DNA from 4 places in the Teredinibacter franksiae genome. Region 1 is predicted to be linked to each of the others. Evidence: predicted binding sites of a transcription regulator. Region 1 holds the regulator's gene; each other region holds the start of a gene.
The links. Region 1 encodes FNR, which switches genes on or off when oxygen is low (the NO sensors DNR and NnrR bind a similar motif). Its sites were predicted from a motif close to TTGATNNNNATCAA; they were not measured.
Positions count from the first base shown of each region.

Region 2: pflB (formate C-acetyltransferase) is a predicted target of FNR. The motif match lies at 3,767-3,780, and genes of this name have one in related genera.
Region 3: H5336_RS18565 (DUF3360 family protein) is a predicted target of FNR. The motif match lies at 2,793-2,806, and genes of this name have one in related genera.
Region 4: H5336_RS05855 (FG-GAP repeat protein) is a predicted target of FNR. The motif match lies at 4,024-4,037, and genes of this name have one in related genera.

Region 1 is NZ_JACJUV010000008.1:260,619-268,196, reverse strand. It holds gene guaA (glutamine-hydrolyzing GMP synthase) at 1-1,360, shown strand, start outside; gene H5336_RS20875 (hypothetical protein) at 1,624-1,860, shown strand; gene H5336_RS20870 (hypothetical protein) at 1,939-2,472, opposite strand; gene H5336_RS23940 (SirB2 family protein) at 2,676-3,044, opposite strand; gene H5336_RS20860 (DUF4202 domain-containing protein) at 3,069-3,623, opposite strand; gene fnr (fumarate/nitrate reduction transcriptional regulator Fnr) at 3,677-4,420, opposite strand; gene H5336_RS20850 (P-loop NTPase family protein) at 4,506-5,348, opposite strand; gene H5336_RS20845 (NAD-dependent deacylase) at 5,452-6,165, opposite strand; gene H5336_RS20840 (D-hexose-6-phosphate mutarotase) at 6,183-7,016, opposite strand; gene trhP (prephenate-dependent tRNA uridine(34) hydroxylase TrhP) at 7,032-7,578, opposite strand, start outside.
Region 2 is NZ_JACJUV010000001.1:2,096,439-2,104,016, forward strand. It holds gene H5336_RS08630 (hypothetical protein) at 1-610, shown strand, start outside; gene pflB (formate C-acetyltransferase) at 1,214-3,502, opposite strand; gene tfpB (type IV pilus assembly ATPase TfpB) at 3,971-5,746, opposite strand; gene H5336_RS08645 (PhzF family protein) at 5,827-6,633, shown strand; gene argE (acetylornithine deacetylase) at 6,630-7,578, shown strand, end outside.
Region 3 is NZ_JACJUV010000003.1:49,654-57,231, forward strand. It holds gene H5336_RS18555 (amino acid aminotransferase) at 1-1,029, opposite strand, end outside; gene H5336_RS18560 (Lrp/AsnC family transcriptional regulator) at 1,136-1,603, shown strand; gene H5336_RS18565 (DUF3360 family protein) at 2,969-4,423, shown strand; gene H5336_RS18570 (diacylglycerol kinase) at 4,485-4,844, opposite strand; gene pdxH (pyridoxamine 5'-phosphate oxidase) at 4,964-5,599, opposite strand; gene H5336_RS18580 (molybdenum cofactor guanylyltransferase) at 5,660-6,304, shown strand; gene H5336_RS18585 (hypothetical protein) at 6,402-7,178, shown strand; gene H5336_RS18590 (cadherin-like beta sandwich domain-containing protein) at 7,208-7,578, opposite strand, start outside.
Region 4 is NZ_JACJUV010000001.1:1,453,142-1,460,719, reverse strand. It holds gene H5336_RS05880 (TonB-dependent receptor domain-containing protein) at 1-1,285, shown strand, start outside; gene H5336_RS05875 (PepSY-associated TM helix domain-containing protein) at 1,319-1,969, shown strand; gene H5336_RS05870 (DUF2271 domain-containing protein) at 1,978-2,487, shown strand; gene H5336_RS05865 (DUF4198 domain-containing protein) at 2,484-3,395, shown strand; gene H5336_RS05860 (hypothetical protein) at 3,586-3,867, opposite strand; gene H5336_RS05855 (FG-GAP repeat protein) at 4,205-6,238, shown strand; gene H5336_RS05850 (GGDEF domain-containing protein) at 6,272-7,345, opposite strand.

The sequences.
Region 1 (7,578 bases):
GCTGGTCTTTGAGTTGGGTGTGCCGGTGTTGGGAATTTGCTATGGGATGCAAACCATGGCCGAGCAATTAGGTGGTGAAGTGGAAGGCTCCAGTGTGCGTGAATTTGGTTATGCACAGATTAAGGTTGAAGCAGAAAACAGCCTCTTTCATGACATTAAAGACCATGTAGATCAGGGCGGAGAAGCGCTGCTGGATGTGTGGATGAGCCATGGTGATAAAGTCAGCAAGATGCCTGAGGGTTTCTCTTTGATTGCTTCTACAGACAGCTGCGCAATCGCCGGAATGGCCTGTGAAGAGAAGCGCATGTACGGTATTCAGTTTCACCCCGAAGTGACGCACACCTTGCAGGGCCAGCGGATTTTCGAACATTTTGTGCTTGAGCTGGCTGGCTGTGCCCCTCTGTGGACAGCCGCAAATATTGTAGAAGATGCTATTGCTAGAGTTAAGCAGCAAGTGGGTTCTGGTAAGGTGCTGTTAGGGTTATCTGGAGGTGTTGATTCTTCGGTTGTAGCGGCTTTGCTTCACCGAGCGATAGGTGATCAGCTCACATGTGTATTTGTCGATAATGGTCTACTTCGCAAGAATGAAGGTGACCAGGTTATGGATATGTTCGCTAAAAATATGGGCGTCAAAGTTATCCGTGCCGATGCCGAAGAGTTGTTTTTGGGTAAGCTAAAGTCCATCGCCGATCCGGAACAAAAACGGAAAGCAATTGGCAATACCTTTATTGAGGTCTTTGACGCTGAAGCCGCAAAGATACAAGATGTACGCTGGCTCGCCCAGGGAACTATTTACCCTGACGTCATTGAGTCTGCCGCGGCTAAAACAGGTAAAGCGCATGTCATAAAAAGCCACCACAATGTTGGTGGTTTACCCGATGATATGGAGATGGAGCTGGTTGAACCACTGCGTGAGTTGTTTAAGGACGAAGTAAGGAAAATAGGGTTAGAGTTAGGACTTCCCTACGACATGGTTTACAGGCACCCATTTCCCGGGCCGGGTTTAGGCGTAAGAATTTTGGGTGAAGTAAACAAAGGCTATGCCGATATTTTACGAGAAGCCGATGCCATATTCATTGAAGAACTCCATGAGTCTGGTTGGTACCAAAAAACCAGTCAGGCATTTGCGGTTTTTCTGCCTGTTAAGTCCGTAGGGGTGGTAGGAGACGGGCGTCGGTACGAGTGGGTAATTGCCTTGCGTGCTGTTGAAACGGTCGATTTTATGACGGCTCGATGGGCTCACTTGCCTTATGAGTTATTAGAAAAAGTTTCTGGTCGAATTATTAATGAGATATCGGGCGTATCACGTGTAACCTATGATATTTCCAGTAAGCCGCCAGCCACCATTGAGTGGGAGTAGCTAGACTATTTAGAATTACATTAGAGCAAGTTGGTACCATAGTATGAAAACAGGGGCGCTAGATAAATTTTGCTGGCACTTTAAGCCGTATTTATATAAGGTTCGCCTGTTTTCGCGCCATTCTCTAGGGAGTAGATAGTAAGTAAGTAGGTGCAAAGGCACGGTATAGGATGTATTTTGTTGAGGCAGGCGTTAGTGATAACAGGGAATTGCCAATCTCGACAAGCTTTATAATTGGAAGCGGTTAGTTAGAGGAATTAAAAATGGATTTTGATGCTTGGAATGTCGACCTGGATAGCCTTTCGGCTTTTCATGTGACGGGTTTTAGAATTTCAATTGAGGGTAGCCCCCTTCAGCCGCTTGGTGTATCGCCGAGCCACTTCCCCGAAGGGATGTCGGCTGTAGAGCAGGCTCGATTGCTTCGGTGTGGGATGAAAGCGATTAAAGACGCTGCTCTCGCAGTGAAAAGTGAGCTGAAACAACAGGTTTTACACTCCTGATGTAAGCTACCCATCAAAAAAAGGCGCCTAAATAGGGCGCCTTTTTTATTGTGTGGTAAATGCACTGTGGGTGGTGTTTTAGCGGGTTACATAGCGCCCTTTAAGCAGCATGATGTTCTTGTGGTCGTCTACTGCCGTAAATAGGGTCTCAAAGTGTCCGTTTAGAACCACACTGGAATCTTGGCCTAAAGATGAAGAGTAGGTCACCCCTGCGATTAAATCGCCAAGTTCCTTGGTTACGCTGTCCATTGCTTTGAAAATTTTCTTTGTGGTTTTGTTGTCTTCAAAAATTCTGCCTTTACCGGTTAGCTGCATGTAGGTATCACATTCTACTAGCCAAGCTTTACGCTGCACCATGTAGTTCTTGATGTTGCGTATGCCGCCTTTGTAGCGGGTGTCGAAGTGCTTGCTGCGGTATTTGTCCAGGCTCTCCATCGAGGAGGTCATGAAGTCCATGCGCGTATCTTCACAAAACTTCCAGGACATATAGCCTGGGAATTGCACGTTTTTTTCAGCTTCTGCTTTATCCTTTGCGCATTTCTCGTCACATCCATAGGCTGAAGATGCTAATACCGTCAGTGCGAGGGTAAAGATCATTGCCAAGTATTTCATTCTAGGTCACCAGTTTTTCTAGCCAGAGTTTTTAGTAAATTTGTATGGTGTTTGAGGTTATTAAAGTGGCCTATATAACTAATGTCAACCCTTTGTGATCTAGGCCCTTGTCATAAAGGCTATAAGCAGGGTCGAAAAGGGTAATAGGTGCCAACTCTTTATGTATGAGAAATGAGTCACAGCGTACGTGTGATGGGGGTTTGCTAGAAGTGAGGCTTAGAAACGGCTAAAAATATAATAGATGAATAAGTAATAAATGAAACGCCTAAGAGAGCAAAACGGTATAGGCTATTTGAGGTCTGTTTTAAGGTCATAAACCCTAGTAGAATATACAGAATTATCAGCCCTAATTTGGCTGTTAGCCAATAAAAGCCGGTAAACGGGTAGCCCATGCTGAACGCCATCAGCAACCCTGTGGCAAATAGCGCTGTGTCGTTGATGTGGGGAAGAACCTTGATGGCCTTCCGCTGAAGCAGGTCGGGGCGAGAGGTGAGCCAGATGACACGGATGACGAACCCCGCCAAACTAAATATCGCAAACCAGACATGGAAATGTTTTACAGCGCTTATCACAATTTTTATTAACCGGGTAGGTTCTCAGGCGAGAGCTTTAGCCACAAGGGCTTGGAGGGTGTCGGGAAGCTGAATCTTTAGTGCCGCGCTATGGCCAGTTTCGGACATTTTGGCCCACGTCTTCTGAATAATATCAATCAGCTTGGGCTCATCGTGCTTACCGGCGAAACCAGCGAGATAATGTTTGAGAAATACCAAGCATATAACATCTTCGAGGGCCTGGGTTTCTGGGTCTCTTTTTATCTGCCGTTTTTGGATAAGGTAGCGAACACGCTGCTGTTCCTCATGGTTGTACCCAGCCTGAGCCATTAGCTCGGTCGCTCGGTCGGCATGAAACACGGATAATTGTGAGCGCCACTTTTTATAACCTGTGCGCCCCTCGGGGAAGTTTGTGCGCGGTGATTTCCAGCGTTCTATATGCTGGGCTCTCGCGGCTATTCTAAGGTTTTCAGATGCTTCAGGGTTAAATTCGCCGAGCATTCGGGACATGCGTTGCCCGTATAGTAACTCTTTCGGGGCAGGTGAGCCGGTATCTGGGCAAAGCTCAATGTTGGGATCTACAGCGTTAGCCTCGTCTATGAGTGTGACGACAAGGCTGAGCCGGGAGGGTTATCGCTCATTGGGAATGTGATCTAGTCGAAAGCGACAGAGGCGATGTTTTTCAATGCATCCATATCGTCGATGATAACGTGCTTTTTATCCAGAATAATCACTTCTTGTTTATGTAGCCGGCTAAGTACTCTGCTCACCGTTTCGATCGTTAGGCCTAGGTAGTTGCCTATATCGGAGCGGGACATTGGCAGGTAGAACTCTTTTGCCGATAGTCCGCGGTTGTGGTTACGGGTAGAGATGCTCATCAATAGTGCTGCAATACGTTCGTCAGCACTGTTTTTACTTAACAGTGTGATCAATTGTTGCTCTTGAGTGATTTCTTTACTCATAAGCTGAAAGAAGCGGCGCTGAAGGTGAGGTACCTGTGTGCTCAACTCTTCCAGGCGGGTGAAAGGTATTTCACACACCGCAGAGGTTTCCAGGGCAATGGCCGAGTTAGTGTGATGGTTGGAGGCTAGTCCGTCCATACCAATGATCTCGCCAGGAAGATAAAAGCCGGTGACTTGCTCTTGGCCGTCGTGCGTTACTTTTACCGTTTTAATGGCTCCGGAGCGCAGGGCGTAGACCGAGCGGAAGGCTTCACCTGCGTGGTAGACATGGTCTGATTTTTGTACAGGTCGACCGCGCTGAATGATGTCGTCTAGCTTACTAATGTCTTCTACATGAAGGCTAATAGGCAAGCAAATTCCAGCCAGACGGCAGTCTGCACAATTTACCTGAGGGTTTTGGTGACATTGATGACTGGCGATGGTTTGCGGAGGCATAGTTAAATCCACGACAAAGGCTGATATGGCGCTACATTATATAGGAAAATGTCGCCGGCCGTCGTGCTAGATTAGATAAATACCGTTAGATACTGAGAGGGCCTGGGTTCACCGGTAGATGGCCCGACTCTAGGGCGCTCAGATATCGTTGCGGACTACAAAAGTTTTGTAACACTAAACTTTGTAGTCGACTCGTGCCTTCGAGGCCCATATAGATACAATCTTCTTCAAGTTCTTCTTCGCCGTCGAAGATCATGGCACCTTTGCTCTGTATCTCCCTGTTCAGTAGTTTTGGGTGTAAACCAATGTAGATATAGTCTGGCGCAACCTTCTGTTGTACATCTTTTACGTGGTCGCGAAGATCATCTAGGCAATCGGCATCGTGGATTTGGATGCCAATACCCGAAAACGAGTACTGGCGTATAAGTTTCACCAGCGATTCCAGCCGTGGAATGTCCACCAAATCGTCTCGACTAAGAACGATGTGGTAATGGTTGAAGCCGAGCCCTTTAAGCAGCGCGACGTGTTCATTGTTGATTTCACTGATTTTTGTGGCAACCCGGTGGCACCGTTGTGTGGATTCCGATAAACAAAAGTGGGACGCCAAAGCGTGCATTACTTCAGTGAGTTCATAGGGCTGCCAGTATTGAAACGGGTAGCAAAGCATAAGGGTGTCAACATTGCGCTGGCCAATGGCTTCTGCCCACGCGTGAATTTCCCGGCAAAGGGTGTTGCCTGTGGAGGTAATATTGTTGTTTTGCTTTACCCATGCGAAGGCATTGCCATCAATACAAATGTTAATTGGGCGAGCGGGCTGACGACGAAAGTTTTCGAGTAGCCGAGTGGCTTCGAATTCCGTAATTTTGGTCTGCCGGCGTTGCATCGTTGGATGCTCTGCGATGTTAGTGGTGTGTTCATTGTTGTGCATGAGGCCAGTCTAGTTCTTGCTTGTTTTGCTGCTTTGATGGAAATCAACGGTAGGGGAAGGAGGATTAAGGTTATTGAGTGGGTTGCAGTACAAATCAAACAGCTTAGGCGGTGTGGAAGAAATTGGGCAGCACATCCGAGGCAAGGCCGAGGGAACAGTAATCGAAAAAACCACTATTGGCTGAAGCTTCGAGGTTGAGTTCAACGGTGATTGCGCCATTGGTTTTTGCCAATCGTAAAAACCCGGCGGCGGGATAGACTGTGCCCGACGTACCTATGGAAACGAAAAGGTCACAGCGCGAGAGCGCTGGTTCAATAAGTTCTAACTGCTGCGGCATTTCTCCAAACCACACGATGTCTGGTCGCATGGCGCCAATCCCGCCGCAATGACGGCATATAGACTGGCAGGTTAAGTCGCCTTCAATATCAACCGAGTGTTCGCAAAGGCCGCATCGTGCCCTTAGTAATTCTCCGTGCAGGTGGTGTGGGTTCTTTGAGCCTGCTTGCTCGTGCAGGTTGTCTACGTTTTGGGTGACGAGAAGGAAGTTACCCTCAAATGTTGATTCAAAATTCGCGAGTGCAAAATGTGCTTTATTGGCTTTGGCGGACTGAAGTAATGTGTGGCGGCGGGAATTGTAAAAGGCGTGTACCAATTTAGGGTTTTTTGTGAAGGCTTCGGGAGTAGCGAGTTCTTCGACTCGGTACTCCCTCCAAAGACCGTTGTTATCACGAAAAGTGCGCAATCCCGATTCGGCAGAAACGCCTGCGCCCGTCAAAACAACAATGTTTTTAAAATGACGAGGATCGGGTAAGTTCATTACGTTTGCGCTGGCTGTTATGAGATTGAGATTACCTGGCCAATGGTGAGTTTTTCTCCGGGCGGCAGGGAGACATCTGCGGTATTGGCTACTTCGAAACACAGGTATTCTTTTTCGCCGCCGGGGTGAATATCAGCTATTCCGCCAGCATCTTTACCTGGGTTCCAGAGCACCCAGTTTTGAGAGCCCGTTTTTTCAATGGCGATGGTTCTATCGTAGCCGGAGTCAACGAGTGTGGCGGCCTTATCATTAAGGTAGACCCTATCAATAGGCCCGCAGTGGTCGCGCGAACCGGTATCGATCTGCTGGCTAAGCTGCTCAACTTTGTCGTGGTAAATACTGTTTTCCAGTTGTGGAATCGCAATATTGTCTGGACTACTCACGCGAAAATAATTGTGCAGCGCGTATGCAAAGCATTGGGGAGCTTCCGAGGTGTTTTCGAAGGTTAGTGTTTGCTCTAGGGTTGCGCCGAATCGGAGTAGCATGCTGACTTTTTTCGGGAAGGGCCCGCTACCCATCGAGGAGTCTAAAGTAATGCTCAATTGCAAGGTGGTGGTGTCTGCGCTTTCTTGATAATGGTCTAACTGCCATAACTGGCTTCGCACGATACCGTGTTTTTCTTGGCCTTCTTTTTCTCCAAACCAAGGCCAGCAAATGGGAACACCTCCGCGCAGCGCCGTGACCCCATCGAAGGCGGAGTTTTCGCTCATCCACAAAACCGGTTTTTGTCCCGAGGGTTGCCAGTGAAGAATATGGCCGCCAAATAGCGTGACTTCAGCGCTGCAGGCAGCGTTATCAATTCGGATGACATCCAATTCGCCGCGGCGAAATATCTCGGGTGATTCTGACATTGTATTTATTTCCAGTTAAATGTGACGCATGAGCATGGCATAGCCACCGGATTCGTTTAGGTCCAATCCGGGCGCTTGTATTTTTACAACGTGGCCAGAGCCTGGGGCAACGTCGATAGCGGCACCCTTGTTGTTTTCAAGTGCATCAATCGAAAATGAAAGGTTACCCTGAGGCGTAATGAGCTCTACGCTATTGCCGGTTTCAAATTTGTTTTTTACATCCACCGTGAGCCAGCCCGATGCTTTATCGTAGGCCGTCGCTTCAGCGACAAACTGCTGGGCGCTGTTATTCGACACACCTTTTTCGTAGTTCTGGTACTCGCTGGGCACATGGCGGCGGTAAAAGCCTTCTGTATACCCTCGATTGGCCAGATGTTCCAGCTCATTCATCAGCTGCATGTCAAAAGCTTGACCTGCCTCAGCTGCGTCGATAGCGCGCCGGTATATCTGTGCCGTACGTGCTACGTAATAGTGCGATTTAGTGCGCCCCTCAATTTTAAGAGAGCGCACGCCCATGTTGACTAAGCGTTCTACATGTTGCACCGCGCGAAGGTCTTTGGAA
Region 2 (7,578 bases), on a different contig from region 1:
TTTTCCCGCCTCTACTGACTTCCCTGCTGCAACATCTGAACTGAACATTGTAAACCAAACGCTGCTCGCCCAATTGAATACCAAGGATTACAAGGCCCTGCCAGTAACCTTTACCGACCCACGATCAATAGAGCTTATTGACTACCTAGTAGACAATACAGCCAGTGAATCGGACAAAGCTGACGTACGCAGAGAGTTTGTCGCCCAGCTAAAGGAGCAAGTTAACTTCACGTTCGCCATATTCACCTCTGTTATCAATCGACCGGCAAAATTTAAACGAGGAAAAATCATCTGGGATGATACGCGCAAACACCTAGTTTTATCCGGCAGCTTAAAAACCCAATATCGCGGCGATATTACCGAGCAGCTTAATCAAGAGTCTATGACAGGAAAAGGCATGAAGGACGCAGACTATAATGCCCTTTCACTGAAATTAGATGTTTATGATTCTGAAGGAACGCTGATTGAAGTAAAAAAAATAGGTATTGCCGTACCCTACACTTTCGACACCAATAGAAAACAATTTAGAACAAAAAAGACATTATTTTTTGAAGAAAGAGACCTGGAATTCCTGCAGAAAAACATTGCCAAAATACTGGAAAAACTTTAGTGCACCTATAACTATTAGGCATATCCGTAAATTGGCATCTGGTTTTTGCAAAATAAATCGGCAAAAATTTCCTTCTACAGACTAAAGCCAATTCGCTTTGAGGGCATCGCGCCGGCGCATACGGTTTTGATTTTTACTCGATAAAAAGGCATCCAAAACTATTCGTGCACATGCGTTCTTTTCTGTGTGTGTGTGCAATACTGGGAGACGCCACTCCTGCCATGACGTGCATGGACGCACTAATGCAGCGGTTGCATAGATGCAATGGAGCTGCCCATGCGCCCGCGGCATACCGTCCATCCCGTCATCGCCACTCCTGCCATGACGTGCATGGACGCACTAATGCAGCGGTTGCATGGATGCAATGAAGCTGCCCATGCGCCCGCGGCATACCGTCCATCCCGTCATCGCCGCTCCTGCGCATGACGTGCATGGACGCACTAATGCAGCGGTTGCATGGATGCAATGGAGCTGCCCATGCGCCCGCGGCATACCGTCCATCCCTGGACATAAAAAAAGGAACCCAATTGGGTTCCTTAAAATGAGATTATTGCGATCTCTTGTATCCAATGGGTTATTGCTAACCCGGGGTCATGGATTCTTTTACACGCAGCCGTGGAAAGTTCGGCTAATGACGTCTTGCTGCTGTTCTTTGGTTAACTTGTTAAAATTAACCGCGTAACCAGAAACACGTATCGTTAGCTGAGGATATTTCCCTGGATTCTCCATGGCATCCGTGAGCATTTCTCGGCTGAATATATTCACGTTAATGTGGTGACCAGCAGCGCCGAAGTAACCGTCGAGTAGACCAACCAAGTTGTGGATCTTGTCGTTAGCGGCATCACCCAAACCGTTGGGTACCATGCTCATGGTGTAGGAGATACCATCTTCCGCATCACAGTAAGGAAGCTTGGAAACACTCAGCAGAGAAGCTAAAGCACCGCTAGTATCGCGACCGTGCATGGGGTTTGCTCCGGGAGCGAAAGGTTCGCCAGCGCGTCGACCATCTGGGGTGTTACCTGTTTTCTTACCGTAAACAACGTTAGATGTAATAGTAAGAACCGACTGAGTGGGCTCCGCATCGCGGTAAGCAGGGGTTTCGCGCACAAGTTCCATAAAGCGGGACACAACGTCTACTGCAATCTGGTCTACACGATCGTCATTGTTGCCATACTTAGGAAAATCACCTTCAATTTCGTAATCTTCTACTAAACCACTCTCGCCAAGAACCGGCTTCACTTTGGCGTACTTCATAGCGCTGAGTGAGTCTGCAACAATCGATAAGCCCGCAATACCACACGCCAAGGTGCGATGAACATCGCGGTCATGTAAGGCCATCATCGGTGTTTCGTAGGCATACTTGTCGTGCATGAAGTGAATAATATTCAGTGCACCCACATAGGTTTTTGCTAACCAAGACATGTAGTCGTCGAAACGCGCCATTACCTTGTCGTAATCTAGGTACTCGTCGTCCAACACCTCAGCTTTAGGGCCTACCTGTAAACCAGACTTTTCATCAATACCACCGTTAATGGCGTAAAGCATCGTCTTGGCGAGGTTTGCACGGGCGCCGAAAAACTGCATTTGCTTACCGATAGGCATAGCCGATACGCAACAGGCAATACCGTAATCGTCGCTGAACCTCTCGCGCATTAGGTCGTCGTTTTCGTACTGAATAGACGATGTATCGATAGACACCTTCGCACAGTAATTTTTGAAGCCCTTTGGCAGTTTTTCAGACCAAAGCACCGTCAGATTGGGCTCTGGTGCTGGCCCCAAGTTGTAGAGGGTTTGCAGGATACGGAACGACGTTTTTGTCACCAATGAGCGTCCATCTTTACCCATACCGGCAATAGATTCGGTTACCCAGGTGGGGTCACCGGAAAACAGCTCATCATATTCTGGGGTACGCAGGAAGCGAACAAGACGTAACTTAATGACCAAGTCGTCAATCATCTCTTGGGCGTCGGCTTCGGTAATACGGCCGGCGTCGATGTCGCGCTGCATGTAGATATCAAGGAAGGTAGTGGTTCTACCAAAACTCATAGCGGCGCCATTCTGAGACTTAACCGCAGCAAGGTAAGCAAAGTAAGTCCACTGCACAGCTTCGCGTGCGCTGACGGCAGGACGGCTGATATCACAACCGTAACTGGCGGCCATTACTTTAATTTCTTCTAAGGCACGAACCTGCTCAGAGAGTTCTTCACGCAGACGAATTGTTTTCTCGTCGAGAGCCCAGCTCTCGGTTTCCACCTTTTCGGCCTTCTTGTCTTTTACCAGAAAGTCGATACCGTAGAGTGCTACACGACGGTAGTCGCCGATAATACGACCACGACCGTAGGCGTCGGGCAGACCGGTAATTACGCCCACTTTACGGCACTTCAGAATTTCGGGGGTATAAGCATCGAAAACGCCGTTGTTGTGGGTTTTACGGTATTTCGAGAACGTTTCGAGAACGGCTGGGTTCAAAGGCTTACCGTAGGTATCACAGGACGCCTGCACCATACGAATACCACCAAGGGGCACAATAGCGCGCTTGAGTGGTGCGTCGGTTTGCAAGCCAACAATCGTTTCCAGCTCCGCGTTTATATAACCGGGCTTGTGCGCGGTTACGCCTGCTGGAATATCGGCATCAATTTCTAGGGGACCACCCGCTTCCTGCTCTTTTTTCAGCAGCTCTAGCGTTTCTGCCCACAGTTGCTCTGTTCGGAAGGTTGGGCCGGAAAGAAAGGCATCATCGCCTGCATAGGGGGTATAGTTTTTCTGGATAAAGTCGCGTACGTCTACGTTTTCCTGCCAATTGCCGGGAGCAAAATTCTCCCAAGGGTTGGCCGCTGACATGTCAACGCTTTTGGCTGTTTCTTTGTTGGGAATTTCCGCTTTGATATTCATGGAAGCCTCGCTAAATCGCCTTGCCTTTTGGGCTTGGTCGATTCTTCTAAAAGTTATGCCTGAAGTACAGACGCTAAATTAAAACACTATTCCAAAAACTGTCTCTGCCTACACCTTGTGTTTCTTCGGTGGATTCAAATAATGAGCACGGGGTAACGGCTTATTTGGCAAGGAGTCGAAGAACTCACATACAGCTCGACGGGAACAATTTCCGGGAATTCGTAAGTCGATATGAACATTGTACGCCTCTTAACTCAGTAAAATTTGATACAGAACAAGTGGCGTTAGGGTACAGAGTCTTGCAATCACTTTGGTGAATACTGGTTATAAAAAACATTCCTGTATTTAATTGGACAGCTTAAAGAATGCTCTAAAAACTGCTTTTTTTGTGCAGGTGCAGCATTTTTTCGCCGCCAATATTACGCCCAGGCCCCACTAGGAGCTCACCTACCCTGTAAAAATACTAGCCTACTTTTCCGGGGGCGGGGCAACACGTAAGACTTCGGCAAGCGTGGTTTTCCCCTGCGCAATCTTCTGCGCACCCGATAAACGCAACGTACGCATACCTTCGCGCATGGCCTGCTGGCGCATAGCGAGTAAATCTACATCGTCGCGAATATAGGCCTGTACAGATTCCGAGAGGCCCAAAATCTCATAGATACCCTGACGCCCAAGATAGCCCGTATTTCGACACTCTAAACAGCCTTCAGGTTCGTATATTTTTTCTGGCTTGGCCACCTTCCACGGCTTTATCAGCATATCCCAATCGCTATTGCTAATGGTCGACTCGGTTTTACAGTGCTGGCATAAAGTGCGCACAAGACGCTGTGCCATTACCCCCAGCACCGTAGATTTAAGAAGATAACTGGGCACACCTAAGTCTAGCAGACGGGTTATAGCGGCGGAGGCGTCGTTGGTATGCAGCGTAGAAAGTACCAAATGCCCTGTAAGTGCAGCCTGTACCGCCATTTGCGCTGTTTCTCTGTCGCGAATCTCGCCCACCATAATAATATCTGGGTCCTGTCGCATAAGCGTGCGAATACCGGAGGCAAAATCGAAATCAATATTGTGCTGCACTTGGGTCTGATTAAAAGCTTCTTCCACCATTTCAATAGGGTCTTCAATGGTGGAAACATTTACCTGCTCAGTCGCCAGCGCCCGCAGAGAAGAATAGAGGGTGGTCGTCTTGCCCGAACCAGTAGGGCCCGTTACCAGTAATATGCCATGAGGCCTTTCGGTCATGCTATGCCAGCGTTTATAGTCTTCGCCCATCAAGCCCAGCTCTTCGAACGTTCGAAACAGCACATCCGGGTCGAAGATACGCATCACCATCTTTTCACCAAACGCCGTTGGTAAGGTTGATAGACGCAATTCCGCTTCCATGCCATTTGGGCGTTTGGTTTTCAGGCGTCCGTCCTGAGGCTTGCGCTTCTCTGCTACATTCATGCGCCCTAGGATTTTTAATCGACTGACAATAGCGGTGGCTACGTTTGCCGGAAATTCATAGATACTGTGCAGCACCCCATCAATGCGAAAACGCATGCGTGAAATTTCCCGGCGCGGCTCAATATGAATATCACTGGCGCGCTGATCGAAGGCATATTGCAATAACCAATCCACAATATTAACCACATGCTGGTCGTTGGCTTCGGGGTCTTTTAGCTTCCCTAGCTCTAGTAGCTGCTCAAAGTTGGTCGCACCCGACGCTTTATTACCGCCGCCATCTTCTGCACCGGATACCGATTTCGCCAGCGAATAGAACTCAACACGGTAGCGCTCAACATCCGACGGCAGCGCAAAAACCTTTTTTATCGGTTGACGAACAGTTTGCTCTAACTGTGATTCCCAATCGGAAATATACGGCTGGGTAACCGCTACGGTGACACTCTCAGCATTCATGCCCACACACAGCAGACCATGGCGCTTAGCAAACTGATACGACATCACGTCGGCCACCAACGCGACGGGCACTTTCATGGGGTCGATATGAAACTGGCTCATGCCACACTTTTCGGCCATCCACTGGGCAAGGTGTATTTCGTCGAGCGTTTTCCCCGGTGTACGTAAATCCTCCAAAGACTGCTGAGCAATATAGGAAAGTGGGTGCATCAGGGTTTGTTCGCGGGTACGGTGAGCACCCATTAACACGTTAGCGTCTTCTTTTTGGATAACACCTTCATCAACAAGGTCGAGCAAGAGGGTTCGCAGGTCTAATGCACGTTCTGGTACAAAATCAGATTTCATCACTTAGCCATTAATGATCATTTGAGAGGATTGTAGCCCTTTTTAAACCGATTCTTAAAACAGGAGTGGCTGATAACGCCATGGACATCACCTTTTACACCGTAGACGCATTCGCCGACAGACCTTTTTGCGGAAACCCTGCCGCCGTTATGGTGCTGGAAAACGGGCTAACCGAAGTACAGATGCAAGCCATCGCAGCGGAAATAAATTTATCTGAAACCGCGTTTGTGGTTGCCAGGGGTTCATCGGCAAACGAATACGGTATCCGCTGGTTCACCCCCACGGCAGAAGTAGATCTGTGCGGCCACGCCACCTTGGCATCAGCTCATGTATTATTCAAACATTACGGCGTAAAAACCCAGCGTATTATCTTTCACTCCGCCAGCGGCCCCTTGCCCACTGAAATAAACAAACAACAATTACTGGAGCTGGATTTCCCCGCCAACCCCACCAGCGTTATCGCCACTCCAGCCGCACTGGTAGAGGCGCTTGGCATTGAACCACTGCAGGTGCGTATTGGCGGCCCGCGCATGTTGGTGGTTGTAGCGTCTTCCGAAATCGTTGCCCAAGTAACGCCAAATTTCGCCAAGCTCGGCGATCTAGAGCAGCGGGGTATCTGTGTTACAGCGCCCGGTACCGACCGCCACAGTAACTACGACTTTGTCTGCCGCTACTTTGCTCCCGCTATCGGTATTCCCGAAGACCCGGTTACCGGGTCCGCTTACACAGCCCTTGTGCCATACTACGCCCAAACCCTGAATAAAATGGCATTATCCGCCCGTCAGTTGTCTGCTCGCGGTGGCGACCTCTCCCTATCTCTGGAGGGCAATCGCGTAAAGATCGCAGGAAAAGCCATAACCGTTTCCAAAGGCTGCTTTTATTTATGATCGATACCCGGCTGTTTACCCACAGGCTAAGCCAACTTATTGCCCAGCCCTCTGTGAGCTGCACCTCCCCGAAACTGGATATGAGCAATCGCGGTGTTGTCGAGCTGCTGGCCAGTTGGCTAAAACCTTTAGGCTTTCACATTGAACTAATGGACGTAGCCGAGGGCAAAGTTAACCTTATTGCCACCCTTGGTAGCGGGCCAGGCGGGCTGGTACTGTCCGGTCATACCGATACCGTACCCTGCAACCCCGAACGCTGGCAGCAGGACCCATTTGCACTTACCGAGCGCAACAACCGTTATTACGGTTTGGGCGCCACCGATATGAAAGGTTTTTTCCCGGTGGTACTCGCCGCCATAGACGGCCTTGGCGACGAGCTAAAAAAGCTCCGGCAACCACTTATTGTACTGGCGACCTCCGACGAAGAGTCGTCCATGAACGGTGCGCGTGCGCTCGCCGCCGCTGGCCGCCCGAAGGCCCGTTATGCAGTTATTGGTGAGCCCACCAACATGAAACCGATCCGTATGCACAAAGGCATAATGATGGAGGCCGTTCGCATACAAGGTCTAGCCGGGCATTCCTCAGACCCCAGCCTGGGCCACAACGCACTGGATGCCATGCACGAGGTGTTAAGTGAGCTGATTACATTCAGGCGCGACCTGAAAGCCCACTATGACAACCCCGGTTTTGCCGTAAATTTTCCAACCCTTAACTTGGGCCATATTCACGGCGGCGACAACCCCAACCGAATCTGCGGCCACTGTGAGCTGCATTTCGATTTGCGCCCACTACCAGGCATGAATATCGATGAACTGCGCGGCAACCTATTACAGCGTCTGCAGCCGGTAGCGGACAAATTCCACACGCCGCTGCAGCTCGAAAGCCTCATTGAGGGCATAGATGCCTATGAGGAGCCCCAGCAAAGCGAGCTGGTGGCGCTTGCGG
Region 3 (7,578 bases), on a different contig from region 1:
CATTCCCTGTTGGCGCGCAATATGATTAAAACGACCTTCGGCGCCAGCCGTATTAACGGTATCCACCAGTTTTTTGCGCATAACCTGAATACGTGTACGCATCACACTTACGTCGGCTTCCCAACATTTGCGCAAAACGCTATCCGCAAGAATTTCGGCCACCACCGATGCCCCGTGTGATGGAGGCATGGAATAGATGCCCCGCACAATTGTGGCAATATGCGAGCTGACTGACGCTTTGGCATCACTTTTAACAGCTACCGCCCCCACCCGCTCACGATACAAGCCAAAATTTTTGGAGCAGGATAAGACAAACAAAACCTCAGGTAATTGATCGCACATTAAGCGAATGCCAAAGGCATCCTCCTCCAAACTGAAACCAAAGCCTTGGTAGGCCATATCAATAAAAGGAATTAACCCTTTCTTGCCGCATAGATCGGTTACCGCTTGCCACTGGCCCTGAGTAAGGTCAGCCCCAGTGGGGTTATGACAGCACCCATGTAGAAGCACAAAGTCTCCCTCCCGTGCATTGGCGTTAAGAGCACTGATCATCTCGTCAAAACGGACACTGTGAGTAGCAAAATCGTAATAGGGGTAAGTTTCCAACGTAACGCCCGCATCACCGAGCAACGGAACATGATTGCCCCAGGTTGGGTCGCTTACCCAGATGCGGCTTTTTGGGCTTGTACGCACTATAAGCTCGGCCGCTACGCGCAATGCCCCGCAACCACCCGGTGTTTGCACCAGCGCCACATTCTCCAGCTGTGGATGTGTTTCCCCAAGCGTAAGCTTTGCCAACAGGTCATTAAACTGCAGACTACCCAAAGGGCCCACATAGGCCTTCGAGGTTTCGTTGTTAAGTAAACGTTGCTCGGCCTGCTTCACCGCGTCAAGAACAGGCGTTTGCCCCTGCTCATCTCGATAAACCCCTACTCCAAGGTCTATTTTGTGGGACCTAGGGTCGCTTTTAAACTGAGCTATCAAACCTAATATAGGATCGGGAGGCAACTGAGGTAGAGTGTTGAACATGCAGTATTTCCAAATTCGATGCATTGAGGACGACACGCGCAAAGTGTAAAGTCGTGCGGCTGTAAATTTTAACCCATTCAAAACTGATTTGAGCAAGGTATTCTTCATGAGCGTAACGGCGCTAGACAACTACGATACTAAAATTTTACGCTGCCTGCAGAACAACGCCGAATTATCCATGGCCGATTTGGGTGAGGCCGTTGGTCTATCGCATACGCCCTGCTGGCGCAGGGTAAAACGCCTAGAAGAAGAAGGCTATATCAAGCAACGCGTAACATTGTTAAACGCCGAACAGCTCAATTTAAGCGTGGCAGTACATGCTTATATCACCATTAAAAGTCATGACGAAGAATCTTTACTGGCGTTCGAAAGCTCTGTTCAAACCGTTAATGAAGTTGTGGAATGTTACTCCATAACCGGAGAGAAGGATTATCTACTTAAAGTCGTAGTGGCAAGCGTGGATCACTACGAACAATTACTAAAAGCTAAACTTGTTCATCTTCCTAATGTGGCTTCGGTTAATTCTGTTTTTGCTTTGAAGCAAATTAAATACACAACAGCGCTTCCGCTATAGCGGAAGCGCTGTTGTGGCGCGACTAAGAGGCCTCTACGCAAAGTATAAAGACAAGCGCTAGGCGCCCCACTTGTACTTTAGAAACCCGCGGCGAGTGCGCCAGCAAGCCTTCACTATAAGCCGTAGACACTCCCCCGCTCATAGGTGCTGCTGCATTCGCACTTTCTATAAGCTATAGGCAAAAAAAAGCCCGCCATAGGCGGGCTGGGACTAGTTACACATAAAACACATCAAAACTAAGCGAATAACAACTTCAGTTCACATAACAACAAAAAAACACACTTAACAACACACTTAACAACACACTTAACAACACACTTAACAACACAGTTAACAACAGCTAGTGGTACAACCTTGTGTACGTTGAGAATTACTCAAGCTACTGTTAACTAATTTAACACATACGCATTAAAAATAAAGGATCAAAACGCGATATCAATGGTGAATACCATCACATTTGCTCATTATAAAGCATTAATTCGTATAACTTTCATACTTTTTACACATTTCAATGTTGTTTGTGACGCCTCCAGCAACATTAGATTTTACGAAAGTAATGATAAAACATGAATTCCTATAAATCGCTTCTATCCAGACAGTACCAAAACCCTTTTATCTACACCTGACACTTCATGATGACACCTATCGTGACATTTCCTCTTAATATCCGGGGCTACTCATGTAACTCACCCTCCATTACAGACAGATACCCACACTAAAGTAGCAGTTAAATATAGAAGCTAATATCTCAGAAACTAGAGCTGAATTACTCCTCTACGGATGCGGACTGCCCGTCGAAATGTTTATACGCGCGGGCATAGCCAAGATAGTTGACGTCGAACATGAGCCTTTATTGAACCCACTCAGTATAAATAGCGGTGCCCATAGGATTAATGCGGGAGATTAAAATTATTCTGAATTATTCTGGACACTCGTGCGCCGCACGTGAACCCGGAGAACTATAATTGGTCAGCCAAGCCGCAATTTCTATGCACAATTTTTACTCCGCATGAGCATTAGGATAGATAAGCGGGCATTCCCCTCCATTCCAATGTAAAAACCCAACCTGGGTAATACCCCACACCCTTCTCGACTAGCTTTTTTCGCTTACAAATTAGTAAGTTATAACTAACACAATTTTAACCTACGGAAACCACCCTCTATAACCCTAAATCTATATTTGCTCCTTCTGATATGGATCAAATAATCACGTTAAATTGGTAAGGCCAGTTGGTTAGTCCGCCTGAATTGTATCTGGCGCAAATCCCCCTTCTTATTTTTATTTATCCTTCCACCCCATAACAACGGGTGAAATACCTTTCGAGGATTTCGCAACATTCTGGAGTATCACAAGAGGTTATCTTTATGCTTGATCCAGACGCAATGAGTTACAGCGAAAAACGAAAGCCTGCCAAACATTTTTCGAGCCGTGCCGAATATCTGGAGCATGAGTTAACGATTAAGAAATTTCGCCGCTGGCGGATTCACCTTCCGTATCGTGATTACGGCATAGAAATTGAGGATTGGGTTCCCGCGCTTGCGGCCACCATTGGCAAGGTGGTTATGGTTACCGCCATGGTTGCGGCCTTTGCTGCACAATATGGGTTGTCGCCTGAGTTTATTGCTGAAAATGTACGCTTCGAGTTACTTATAGCCGGCGTGCTGTTTGTGGTTTTATTCTCTGCAATACTAAACCCGACGGCAAACTTAGCGGGCACTCACGGGCCCATGATCCCGCTCATCCCCCTTATTGCCGCAGCGGGCGGTCACCCTCTAGCACTGGGGATTATGGTCGGCGTTTTCGGTTTGCTACTCAGTATATCCAAGGGCGGCTCCAAGCTGGTAAATTTAACCGGCGAAGGCGTTCGTGGTGGGCTTTTAATTTACTTGGGTGCCGTTGGGCTAATCGGTCAGATTGCCAAGCTTAAAGGCTGGTCTACTGGCACCGGTATCGCGGGCATGGCGTTTGTGGTTATTTTCGTCACCATTGTGATTTATGCCTATCTTGCGCGCATTCAAAAGCGCTGGCTCGCCATTCCTTTATGCTCTGCCGTAGCAGGTGTTGTCGCCTACGCCATGGGAGCTTCATTCGAATTTGTGACTGCGCCCGGCCTACCAAACATGAGCCCTTTCTACTGGTGGGGAGAAAACACCGGTTGGCAAATGGGCTGGCCAAACCTGAATCACTTTATTGCGGTAACACCTTTCGCCATCCTTGCGGTTGCCATGTGGTCTCCCGATTTCCTCGGACACCGAGTATTCCAAGAACTCAACTACCCCAGTAAGGCCAAAGGCGTTCTGATGAATGTTGACGACACTATGGCTATATGTTCTGTGCGCCAGATTGTGGGTGCCGGTCTAGGTGGTGGTAATTTGGCCTCCTCTTGGGGTACGTACATGATCCCCGCGGCCATCGCTAAGCGTCCTATTCCGGGCGGTGCGCTGTTAACCGGTATTCTTTGTGTAGTAGCCGGTATTCTAGGTTTCCCAATGGACTTAGCTATGTGGGAACCGGTGCTTCGTATTGCTCTGATTGTGGGTGTGTTCTTACCTCTGCTTGAAGCAGGAATGCAAATGGTAAAAGACTCCAAAAACTCTCAGAGCGCGGGCATTTGCATATTCTCCTGCGCACTGGTTAACCCCGTGTTTGGCTGGGCCTTAACGATGCTGCTAGATAATCTCGGCTTTATTGGTGACAAAGAGCGCGGCGAAAAACTCTCAATGCAAGACAAGCTGATAATACCGCTTATCGCTGTAATTGTGTGCATAGGCTCATTGGCCGCGGTAGGACAACTACCTGGAATTCCTGCACTTATCTAGTTCTTTGTTGTTCGGTGTTTATCCGATCACTCTTTATACCCGGCGCAAGCCGGGTATTTTTTTAGAAAAACACAACGCTAATCCAAACAAACACTAATAAACAAACACTCAACAATACCGCAGCGGAAGCTATATCTTTCGCTCTACCCGCCAACTCATGGTGCTCATAACCAACCCTGTCTACAACCGACTCAATTGCGCTATTAAGCAACTCTACAATCAATACCATCACCACGGCTGTAACCATGACAACGCGTTCCAGTGACGTTACATCCAACCAAAAGGCCAATGGAATCAGTACCACCGCCAGTAAAAGCTCCTGCCGAAACGCTGCTTCATTTCTAAAAGCGGCGATAAAACCCCTATAGGAATATATCGACGCCTTCACCAAGCGGCTAAACCCTTTGTTTTTACTTATCATACGGATGGGCCCTCACAAGCCATGAAATTCGAACCCGAAAACCTATGAACGATACTGTGGTGCCTTTGGGCTGGCGATAGCTCATGCCAGCTTTGTTACCGCTGCCATCTTATTGATAACTATGGCGCTAAGCGCTCAATGACCCACTGCTGATCTCGCCGGGCATACTGAAAGCGATCATGCAGTCGGCTACCGCCGCCCTGCCAAAATTCGAACACGGCGGGCTTAACTCTATAACCACCCCAGAAATCAGGCAAAGGAATTGCGCCTTGGCCAAATTTAGATTTCATCGATTCAAATTGCATTAACAGCGCTTTGCGAGAACTTATTTGATGACTTTGATGTGAAGCCCAAGCCCCAATCTGACTCTCGCGTGGACGTGTTAAAAAATATTTAATCGACTCAGCGGTGGAAATACGCTCCGCAGCCCCTTCAATCTCTACTTGGCGCTCCATACCGTGCCAAGGAAAATGTAGACAAACGTTGCCATTAGCCTCCATTTCCCTGGCTTTCTTACTGCCATAGTTGGTGAAAAATACAAAGCCTTTCTCGTCGAGGTGCTTAAGCAGCACAATTCTCTGGCTTGGTTTACCCTCGGCCGATACCGTTGCCAAGGTAAATGCCGTTGGGTCGGGAATACCCGCCTCAATCGCCTGCTTCAGCCATAACTCAAATTGGGCAATAGGTTCGCCCAATAAATTGTCGCGCCGTAAACCACCAGCGAGGTACTCTCGGCGTATATCTTCAAGTTTCATATATCAGGTATGATTGTTAACGCTTATTTTAGCCGCCGATATTACCGGGCCATCGTTGCTATGTCATTGAAAGATTTTACCGCTCCCTCCGTTTCCGCTTTTATTCTTGCTGGCGGCGCCAACCGCCGAATGGAAGGCCGGCAAAAGATCTTTATGCCACTTGGGAGTCAAACAATTCTTCAACATATATGCAACACTCTAAAACCCCAAGTAAAGCAAATAGCGCTCAGCTTTAACTCAAAGCCAGAAGGCTTAACGGAGCTGCAACTTGTCAAAGATAATTTTAACGAACTGAACGGGCCGATGGCGGGCGTTGTGGCTGGGCTAAACTGGCTAAAAAAACAAATAGACGGCGGAGAGTGGCTACTCACTACACCCGGTGACTCACCTTTCCTACCCGACAATTTGGTGGAGCAACTACTGCAACGTGCATCACCATCGCGTGTACCGCATTTTATCTGCTGGAACGAGCGCGACTACTATTTAACATGCCTGTGGCACATTTCAGCTTTACCCAGTATCGAACGGTACCTGGCCGAAGGGCAGCGTTCAGCCAAAGGGGCACTCAAAATACTGGGTGCCGAAAAAGTAACGCTGAGCAAGCACGATGCTCTAACTCATCACAGCAAGCAAGAACTGCTGTTCTTCAACATCAATACGCCGGAAGATTATGACAAGGCCAACGCACATTTTTCCAAACAATAAATTTAGGCGAACTTTTTCAAAGCCCTATTTCACAGGCGTTTCGCTGTTACTCGCCACCCTGCTATTGTCGCCCAGCGTCTCTGCAGCCTGCCGTGAAATGGCCAAAACCGAACTAGAGCAAACTTACTGCGCAATAAAAGCCAAAGGAAAAGGCTCCAGCCTTCCAATGTTTAGCGATTTCCGAAAAAATCCAGAAAAAATACAACGGCTTTTACTCAAGAAACACGCAAAACAAGCGGGTATCCCACTGCCCGAAACTACGCCATCACCGATGGACACCGCCACCACTGCACCCCGTCAAAACAGGTCGACCCAACCCACACCAGTGCCTCTGACTAGCAAAACAGAGCGAGCACCAACGCCACCACAAAAGCCCAAAACAGACACCCGCGCAACCGAGCTGAACAGCTGCCAGCTTAACCAGTTAACGATTACGTGCTCATTTGGCCGTTATCGACTGCAAACCAACCACCCCAACCGTGAACTCACCGGCGACGCACTGTCTCCGGTGAATCGCCTATTACTTGCCGATCGACAATCGCCCCACTATCGCAACGCAAGCAATTTAGTTTACCTGAGCGAAACTTACCCGTTGTACATCGAAAAAATGTTGAGTATTGGCCTAGGAGATTCCACCATGAGTTTCACCCGCTACGCAGCAACGTACGAAGAAATTCAGGTGCAAAAACAAAATTTTTCTACGCGGTTTAATGCCATGTTTGAGCTTTTAAAGAAAGAAAAAGCTAACAACAGCATTCAGCGACGGTACGATAATAGCTATCCGCAAAACCTCAGCCAATGTATGTCAGCCAATGCCAAACTGCTGATATGCGATAACGTAAACAGGAATTGGGTGTACTTGAGGGAGATATAAAAAAGGGCGGTAAATTCCGCCCTTCTTATTTATTGTTCGATCAATTTGAATTGCTGTAGACCACTGCCAAAGCTTAGCGCGATCATCGCCGTTGCATCTATTTCGTCGTTACCGGTCAAAACATAGCGGAAAGCCGAGTCTCCGCGGTTGGCAAATACCACTTCATCGCCGTTATGAACCGGCAACCAACGTAGCATATAACCGTCCATAAAGTTTAAGATACGCGGAAAATCTTCCGCTGGATTTAGCGTAACGAGAGGCTCCGCGGGGTTGAGGACAAACCTCGGTGTTGCCGGTACGAGCACACGAGCCAAATCATCGGCTGGCGCCAACATTATGTAGCCATCGCCACCATTAACCAACTTCCAGTACTGATCGCTACTCTGTGCGCAATCCGCCA
Region 4 (7,578 bases), on a different contig from region 1:
TATAACTAACTCGCTGGAAATACCACTGCTTTGGCCAACAGAATTTACGCGCGATACCTTAACGCTGAACTATCTGCTGGAATGGGGCGAGCATACAAACCTGCGGGCTTCATTATTTAGCAACGAAAGTGAGTTAACTCGTGATGAAAGCGGTTGGGCCGATAACGAAGCTTTCGCCGCAAGTGCGGCAACGGTTACCGGAATGGCAAAAAATTCTGGCTTGAATATTCTGGCCGAAACTGAACTGGGCAATCATCTGTTGACTTGGGGTGGTGAACAAATACGCTACGAAACAAGCTACTTGTCAGAAGCTATTGGTGGTGGTGAGCAAGCATCCAGTGAACAGGCAAGCAATTTGGGTTTGTTTCTGCAAGACCGTATTTCTCTGGGCGATAAATTTGCCGTCATTCCAGGGGTACGTTACGACAGTTTCGACATCGATTCTGTTGTGGTGAGCGAAACCTTCAGCCAGGTATCTACAGCTTTGGCCGGCGAATACCAAGTTATTGATAGCCTATTACTAAAGCTAAGTGGTACTCAGCTGTTCAAAGGCCCAGAAATTGGTGAAGTGTTTGTGGGGGCGGGTTTGAGTGATACGGCTAACCCCGATATTGAAGCTGAAACAGGCTTGAATACCGAATTGTCTCTGGCTTATTCCGTCGCTGCGTTGGGCGCCGACAGATTCTCTGCAGGCTTTACACTATTTCAAACCGATATTAACGGTTACATTTATGACTATGCGCCGCCTCCAGCAGAAGTCGGTGGTCGTGCGTGGAAAGACAATATTGGTGATATGGCTATCGAAGGTTTTGAAGCCTATGTGGGTTATGAACTAGGTGGTTTGTCGGCGCTTGTTACCTACTCGTCAGCGGAAAGTGAACTATCGTCAAATGAATTTTATAGCGACTTGGATGGTGCGCGTTTGGATCGCCAGCAAGGCGATACGCTTTCAATTAATCTCGACTACAGTATATCGGCGGCGAATGTTGTGCTGCACTGGGATTTGTTGCAAGTGACGGATGTAGATGCTGGATTAGCCTTGGATAGTGCCACCCTCGATACCGCAAAAGATGGATTTACTGTCCACAATATATCTGCGCGCTGGAGACCTGCTGCGGTCGACGGGATAAACCTGATATTTGGTATTGATAACGTGTTTGACGAATTTTACGCATCTCAATCTTCGCGAACAGGTTTATCCGTTCACCCACGTTTTGGTCAACTGTATTTACAGGATTATGAGCCTGGCCGAAACGTCAAAGCCACAATTACATACGCTTTTTAATGTTGGGGGCCAAGTAATTGGCCCTTTTCTGCTATGACATACAATCGAAAGAAGAATACACGTAAAAGTTTTTATTACTATTGCAGGTTACTGCATATTTATAGTTCAACAGCGCTATTTACGTTGTTGATGTTCTTCTGTTTAAGCGGGTTCTTTTTGAATCACCTAGATATTTTTGGTGGTCAGCATACAGATGAACAGATTGAAATAGCATTGACGGAATTTGGTGTTGGGTTCACTCAAGCCGAACTGGACAGTATTGCCCAGGGTAAAGGCAGCAAACCGTTAGAGCAAATACTTGCGGGCCTCCATGGATATGGGCATATGCCCAAGGCGAAGTCAGTGGAGGCCGATGTGGAAATGGGTGAGTTGATAATCGACTTCGACTTACCTGCTGGTTACGCCACAGCTGTAATTTCTGTTGAATCGCAAATGCTAGTGCTGGATTACCGGCAAGGTGATTGGCTGGCCGTCATCAATGACCTGCATAAAGGGCGGCATACCGGCGCTGTTTGGTCTTGGGTGATCGATTTGTCGGCCTTGCTCATGATTCTATTTGCGTTAACGGGTTTGGTTGTTTTGTTTCAAAATCGACGACAACGAGGGACTGCAACCTGGCTCCTGATCGCGGGTTCAGTGACGCCCCTCATTATTTATATTGCAGGAGTTCCTAGAGTCGGATGAAAAGTCGGATGAAAAATGAATTTTTAATTATTGCCATAGTGTTATTCGCTATTGGGCTAACGGCTGTGTCGGTGGCTCACAGTGCGACCATGGAGATATCCATAGAGGTGCCAGCACTGCAGGCCAATCCCTACCATAAACCCTATGTTGCTGTTTGGCTGGAAACCCCGGAACGTAAGGCAATTACCACACTGGCTATTTGGCACGAGCGAGATACTTGGCTTAAGGACCTGCGCCAGTGGTGGAGAAAAGTGGGCCGCAATGCGGGTGCTGAGCTTGATGGTGTTACCGGGGCTACACGAAAACCCGGGCGATATCGAATTCAATGGGATGGTAAATCCAGTGGGGGGCAGCCTGTTCCTGCAGGCGAATACTTCCTGAATATAGAGGCCTCTCGCGAGGAGGGTGGGCGTAGCTATCATCGCGAAAAAATCACACTTGGGCAAATGGCTACGTTAACAATACCCGCTCAAACGGAGTTAGGGGAGATTTCAATTACTATAGAGGGCAAGCAATGAAATTCAGAATTTTAGACCTATTTTTAGTCGCGGGCCTCTCATTATCGCCGCTATTGGCCTCCGCGCACGGCCGCTGGATTGTGCCGAGCCATACGATTTTGTCCGGTGCGCAAGCGGAAGTTGTTACTTTTGATATGAGTGTATCCAATGATTTTTTTCATCCAGATTTCGCCTATGGTGGAACACCGGTTGAAGAGCTGTTTTTACCCGAGAATAAAAAACCTTCGGTGAACAGCAGTGAACCAAGGGCGGCAATAATTACCGAGCTTATGGGCTCTACTCAGTTGGAAGTCACAACCCCAGCCGGGGTGAAAAACCTTGATTCGCCTTTGGTAAATTTTGGGCGAAAAACTGTGGTGAGTGTGCTACTCGATGAATCGGGCACTTATCGTTTTGGGATAAAGCAGAACCCAGTTTATTTTACGTTTTATAAAGACGAAAACGGCAAGCGGGGAAGAGAATTTGGAACACTGGCAATGGTTAAAACTTTTTTACCAAAAAATGCGAGCGAAATCTCCGGCACGAAACTGATCAATCGAGTAGAAACCTATGTGACGCGTAATGATATTAGCCAATCAGCGATTACTCCAACGGGTAAGGGGTTGGAGTTGAAATTTATTTCTCACCCCAATGAGCTCTTTGTGGGTGAACCTGGGAAATTTGTATTGTTACATAATGGTAAGCCGGTAAAGCACAGTGCAGTGGTACTCACCTTTCATAACACGCGTTTTCGCAATGATAGGAACCCAATTAGGCTGATAACGGCGAGTGACGGTGGTGTTAGCGTTGTTTGGCCGCAACCCGGTTTGTACTTACTAGAAGCGGAGCTTGAAATGCCGTCTAAAGAGCAGGGTATTCGCAAGGAAACCTTTGGTCTTTATGTCACCTTAGAGGTAAACCCCGAATAGCAACTATGGTTTCCTATAGGGTTTCCTAGCTTGTCGGACGGCCTTTAATGCCGAGGTATGCGAAAGGTTAGGCTTATCTCATTTTGGGGTTTTAATCGTACTGTTAAGCGCGAAGGCGAAATTAGATCAGGACGCTAGTAGGGTTTATCGAGCTGCGCACAACGATGGAATTAAGCTAGGTCTATTGAAATTACAGGCTAAATTCCAGTGGTGAAGATTCGGGTGTGGATTTACGCCCATTTTCGTTCCACGAGTTGTCTTGCTTTCCTAACTTATAGGCCAATTCTCCCGCAACAAAGTGCGAAATAGGGGCGCTGCCCCCGCCCACTACATTTACAAGCCCCTCGTCCGTCATGCTGGCAATTTCGTAAATTTTTCGAGGAGCCAACCCAGACTCTTCTGCGCAGGCCGCTAGGTCATGCATGTCCTTATAGGGGGGCATGTATTTTACGTGTTTTCCGATTTTGAACATTATCATCCCAATTTTTTGGATACGGCTCAATTCCATTCGTAAAGTTACTATTTCTCTTGTCTTACCGATGTCTGCGCTGCAAAAAACGCAGTTGTGACAATACTAACCGCTATCGAGTTCCAATCGTGAAGGTATGGCGTTGAGTTTATAGGCTATTTGACCTTGATCAATATTCATACAGGTGCGGTGGTGAGGCGAATATATAGCGGTGTCTTTTCTCCCGTTGCAGAGCTTTACAAAACTTTACGAAGCCTTTGCCCAAATTATCTGTCCATTCTTTCACACTTTCTCATTTTGGTTTGTGGGAATCGACACACTGGCGTTAAAGGATAACTCTATGAAAAAAACTCTGTTCGGCTTTTCCATTCTTATTTTTGTGATGCTTCAAGCCTGTAGTGGGGGCGACTCCAATGCTGACGATGCGGACGACACAACACCCACAGCGTTTTATTTCACCGATGCGTATGGCCTAGGCTTGGGTATATGGGTGGAATCCAATACTTTGAAAATTAGTGGTATTGATGCTGACGCCGAGATAAGCATTGAGAATGGGGAGTATTCAATAAATGGTGGCGCATGGACGAATAATAGTGGGGTCATTTCAGCGGGCCAGAATGTTACCGTACGTGTACTATCTTCAGATGATCTTTATACTTCCACGTCGGCTATTCTTTACGTTGGCGGTGTGGAGGATACTTTTTATGTGCGTACCTCTTCGTTGTCACTAACGGCGCGATATAACTTTAAAGGCTTGAGCTTTTCCTGGCAAAAAGTAAATGGTGCCAGTCATTATCGCTTGTGGCATCAAGCAACTGAAGATGCAGGTTTTGCACAGTTTGGTCGTGACTTCGATTCGAATACAACGGGTACTCGGGTAGAGTTACCCATTCATACTTTTAATTGGTTCGATGCGCAATTTAAAATTGAAGCGTGTTTAGATACTGAGTGTTTTACAACGCAAAGTGTAGGTGTGGTAACTGAACGCAGTAATGCGGTGGGCTATTTCAAGTCGGAAAATACGGAAGCCTTTGATGGTTTTAGTGTTGTGGCCCTTAGTGGTGATGGTAATACCCTGGCCATTGCGGCAAAGGCAGAGGACGGTAATTCCGGTATTGAGGGCGACCGAGGTAACAACGAGGCGTCTGCGGCAGGTGCCGTTTATATTTATACCAAAGATGATAAAGATTGGACTTTTCAAGCTTATTTAAAAGCGGCCAATGTGGATGCTGGCGATGAATTTGGTTCTTCCTTGGCTCTCAGTGGTGATGGTAATACCTTGGCGGTTTCCGCTGTCGGCGAGGCCAGCGGCGCAACAGGTGTTAATTCAGCAGGAACCGACAATAGCGCAGCGGGTGCGGGCGCAGTGTACATATTCCAACGTATTGGTGATATCTGGTTGCAACAAAGTTACCTTAAGGCGAGTGAGGTGGCGGTAGGAGATGCGTTTGGTGCTGCGTTAGCGTTAAGCAGCTTTGGCGGCACGCTCGCTGTGGGGGCGCCGGGTACTGCTGGTGAAGCCGGTGCGGTATACCTTTTTAATGAAGTCGCCGAAAGCTGGGAGCAGCAAGCCAAAATAGTAACGCCCAATACTGAGGCTGGTGATTATTTTGGTGCTGCGGTGTCGATCACCGCAGATGGAAATCAGTTATTGGTGGGGGCGCCGCGCGAAGCCTCAAATAGTGTCGGAATGGACGGGGTTATGAGTGACAATAACAGCCCTTACGCGGGTGCGGCCTACTTGTTTGCACGTAGTGATGGTGTCTGGCAGTTCGACCATTATTTTAAGGCGTCGAATACCGCAGAAAACCAATTACTGGGAACCGCGCTAAGTGTCAGTGCTGACGGTAGTTCTATTGCACTTGGTGCACCGGGTGAAGCCAGTAGTGCTTATGGTGTAGGCGGTGACCAGAGTGATACGTCCTACCCCTCGGCGGGAGCGGTATACTTATTTGATCGAATGGATTCAAATAATTGGATGTCTCGGGCCTACGTAAAAGCGTCCGATGGTGATGCCGGAGATTGTTTTGGATCGGCTGTCGCACTTAATGCCAGTGGACACTTGCTGGTGGTGGGTGCCCCGGGTGAAGCCAGTGCAAATGATGCCGTTAACAGTAATGACGCCGATGACTCTGCCGCAGACGCCGGAGCAGCCTATGTATTTAGGGTGACTGACATGGAGTGGAATCAAATTAGCTATGTTAAAGCACCGAACAGTGAGGCAGGGGATGGGTTTTCGACAAGCCTATCGCTTGATGCGTCTGGCAATAGTCTAGCGATAGGCGCGCCGGGGGAAGATAGTTCCGCAATGGGTGTTGCTTCGAATCAGGCCAATAACTTGGCCCAGGATGCCGGTGCGGTATATTTGTTTTAATGTTGCGTTGATAAGAACTCAAGGGTGGGGGGGTTAACCCGCAACCTTGAGTTTGGCTTTTTGTTTCAGCTCGTACATTTTTTTATCGGCGAGGTCGATGAGTGTGTCAGGTTGCATAAACTCAATTGGGCCCGTTTCAACAACACCTATGCTGAGTGTGACAGTATTACCGCGCTGCGCCAATTCTTCGTGTAAGCGAATTGAATATATCTTTTCGGCCGCCTTTTTGGTGCAGTTGGGTAGAATAATACAAAATTCATCGCCTCCGTAACGAAAACAGCTGTCTTCTTCGCGCGAAACAGTTTTTATGGTATTGCTGAGTGAGCGCAGGGTTTCATCACCTTTCTGATGGCCGTGTTGATCGTTGATCTCTTTAAAATCATTGATGTCCAGATAGACAAAGGCAACAGCTTCAGAGCGTCTTTGCGCAGCCCTTAATGTGGATGTGAGAGCCGATCGTAAATGACGAACATTCAGCAGCCCGGTAAGAGGGTCGGTTCTTGAAAGGTGTTCTAGCTGCAAGGTTCTTTCACGTACTTTTTCTTCCATATCTCTCGCATACTGTTCGGACTTGGCTTTCGATATTTCCAGTTCGGTGACCAAGCTGCGGATATAGGTATCGAATACCAGTGTTACGTCGAAGAGCAGAATTTTTTCCAGAGCAGTCAGTGTTTTCTGGCATTCAGTGTCGTCTGAAATTTCTTTTTTTAGTAGTTTGATCAGTAGATTTTTTAAGGTATAAATCGCCGATAAATACAGCTTTGGTTCTACACCAATACGTTTATGAACCATGCCAATGCGTAGTCGATTATTGACATATTCTAGGTCGTAGATGCCGCTGAACAGATCGATCACATATCGTCGTTGCGCACGGGACAGTCGGGTGAGCGTGTCGGAGTCGCCAATTAAAAGCGATATTTCGGGAATGCTGGTTTGCAACGAGTAGAAATCCGACACCAAAGTGTCAATGTTGGCGTCAATAATAGCCTGTGCGGACTGAAGAGCGTCTATATCATCATTGCTGAGGGAAAATAGTTTTTGCCGCTGCTCGACCTCAAACTCACTAATGCGCATTTGCTCAAGCAGGGTTTGTTCTGTTTGCTTCATGGTGTACCACGTTTCTATTTCTGAGTGTCGATTGGACGCTCCTTTCTTCGAGTTTAGTCAATTTTTGGACCAGGGGGGGAGTTGATTGATTGATTGAATTAATTAATGGCCGTGTAGATGTTAGATTGATTATGGTTGTGAGTAAAAGCGGGCTTTATGCCTTTGGTGTAAAAGCTAATAGTAGCTTTCGTTAAAAAAAACGCAGTAACAATAAACGTTACTTTTTATTCATA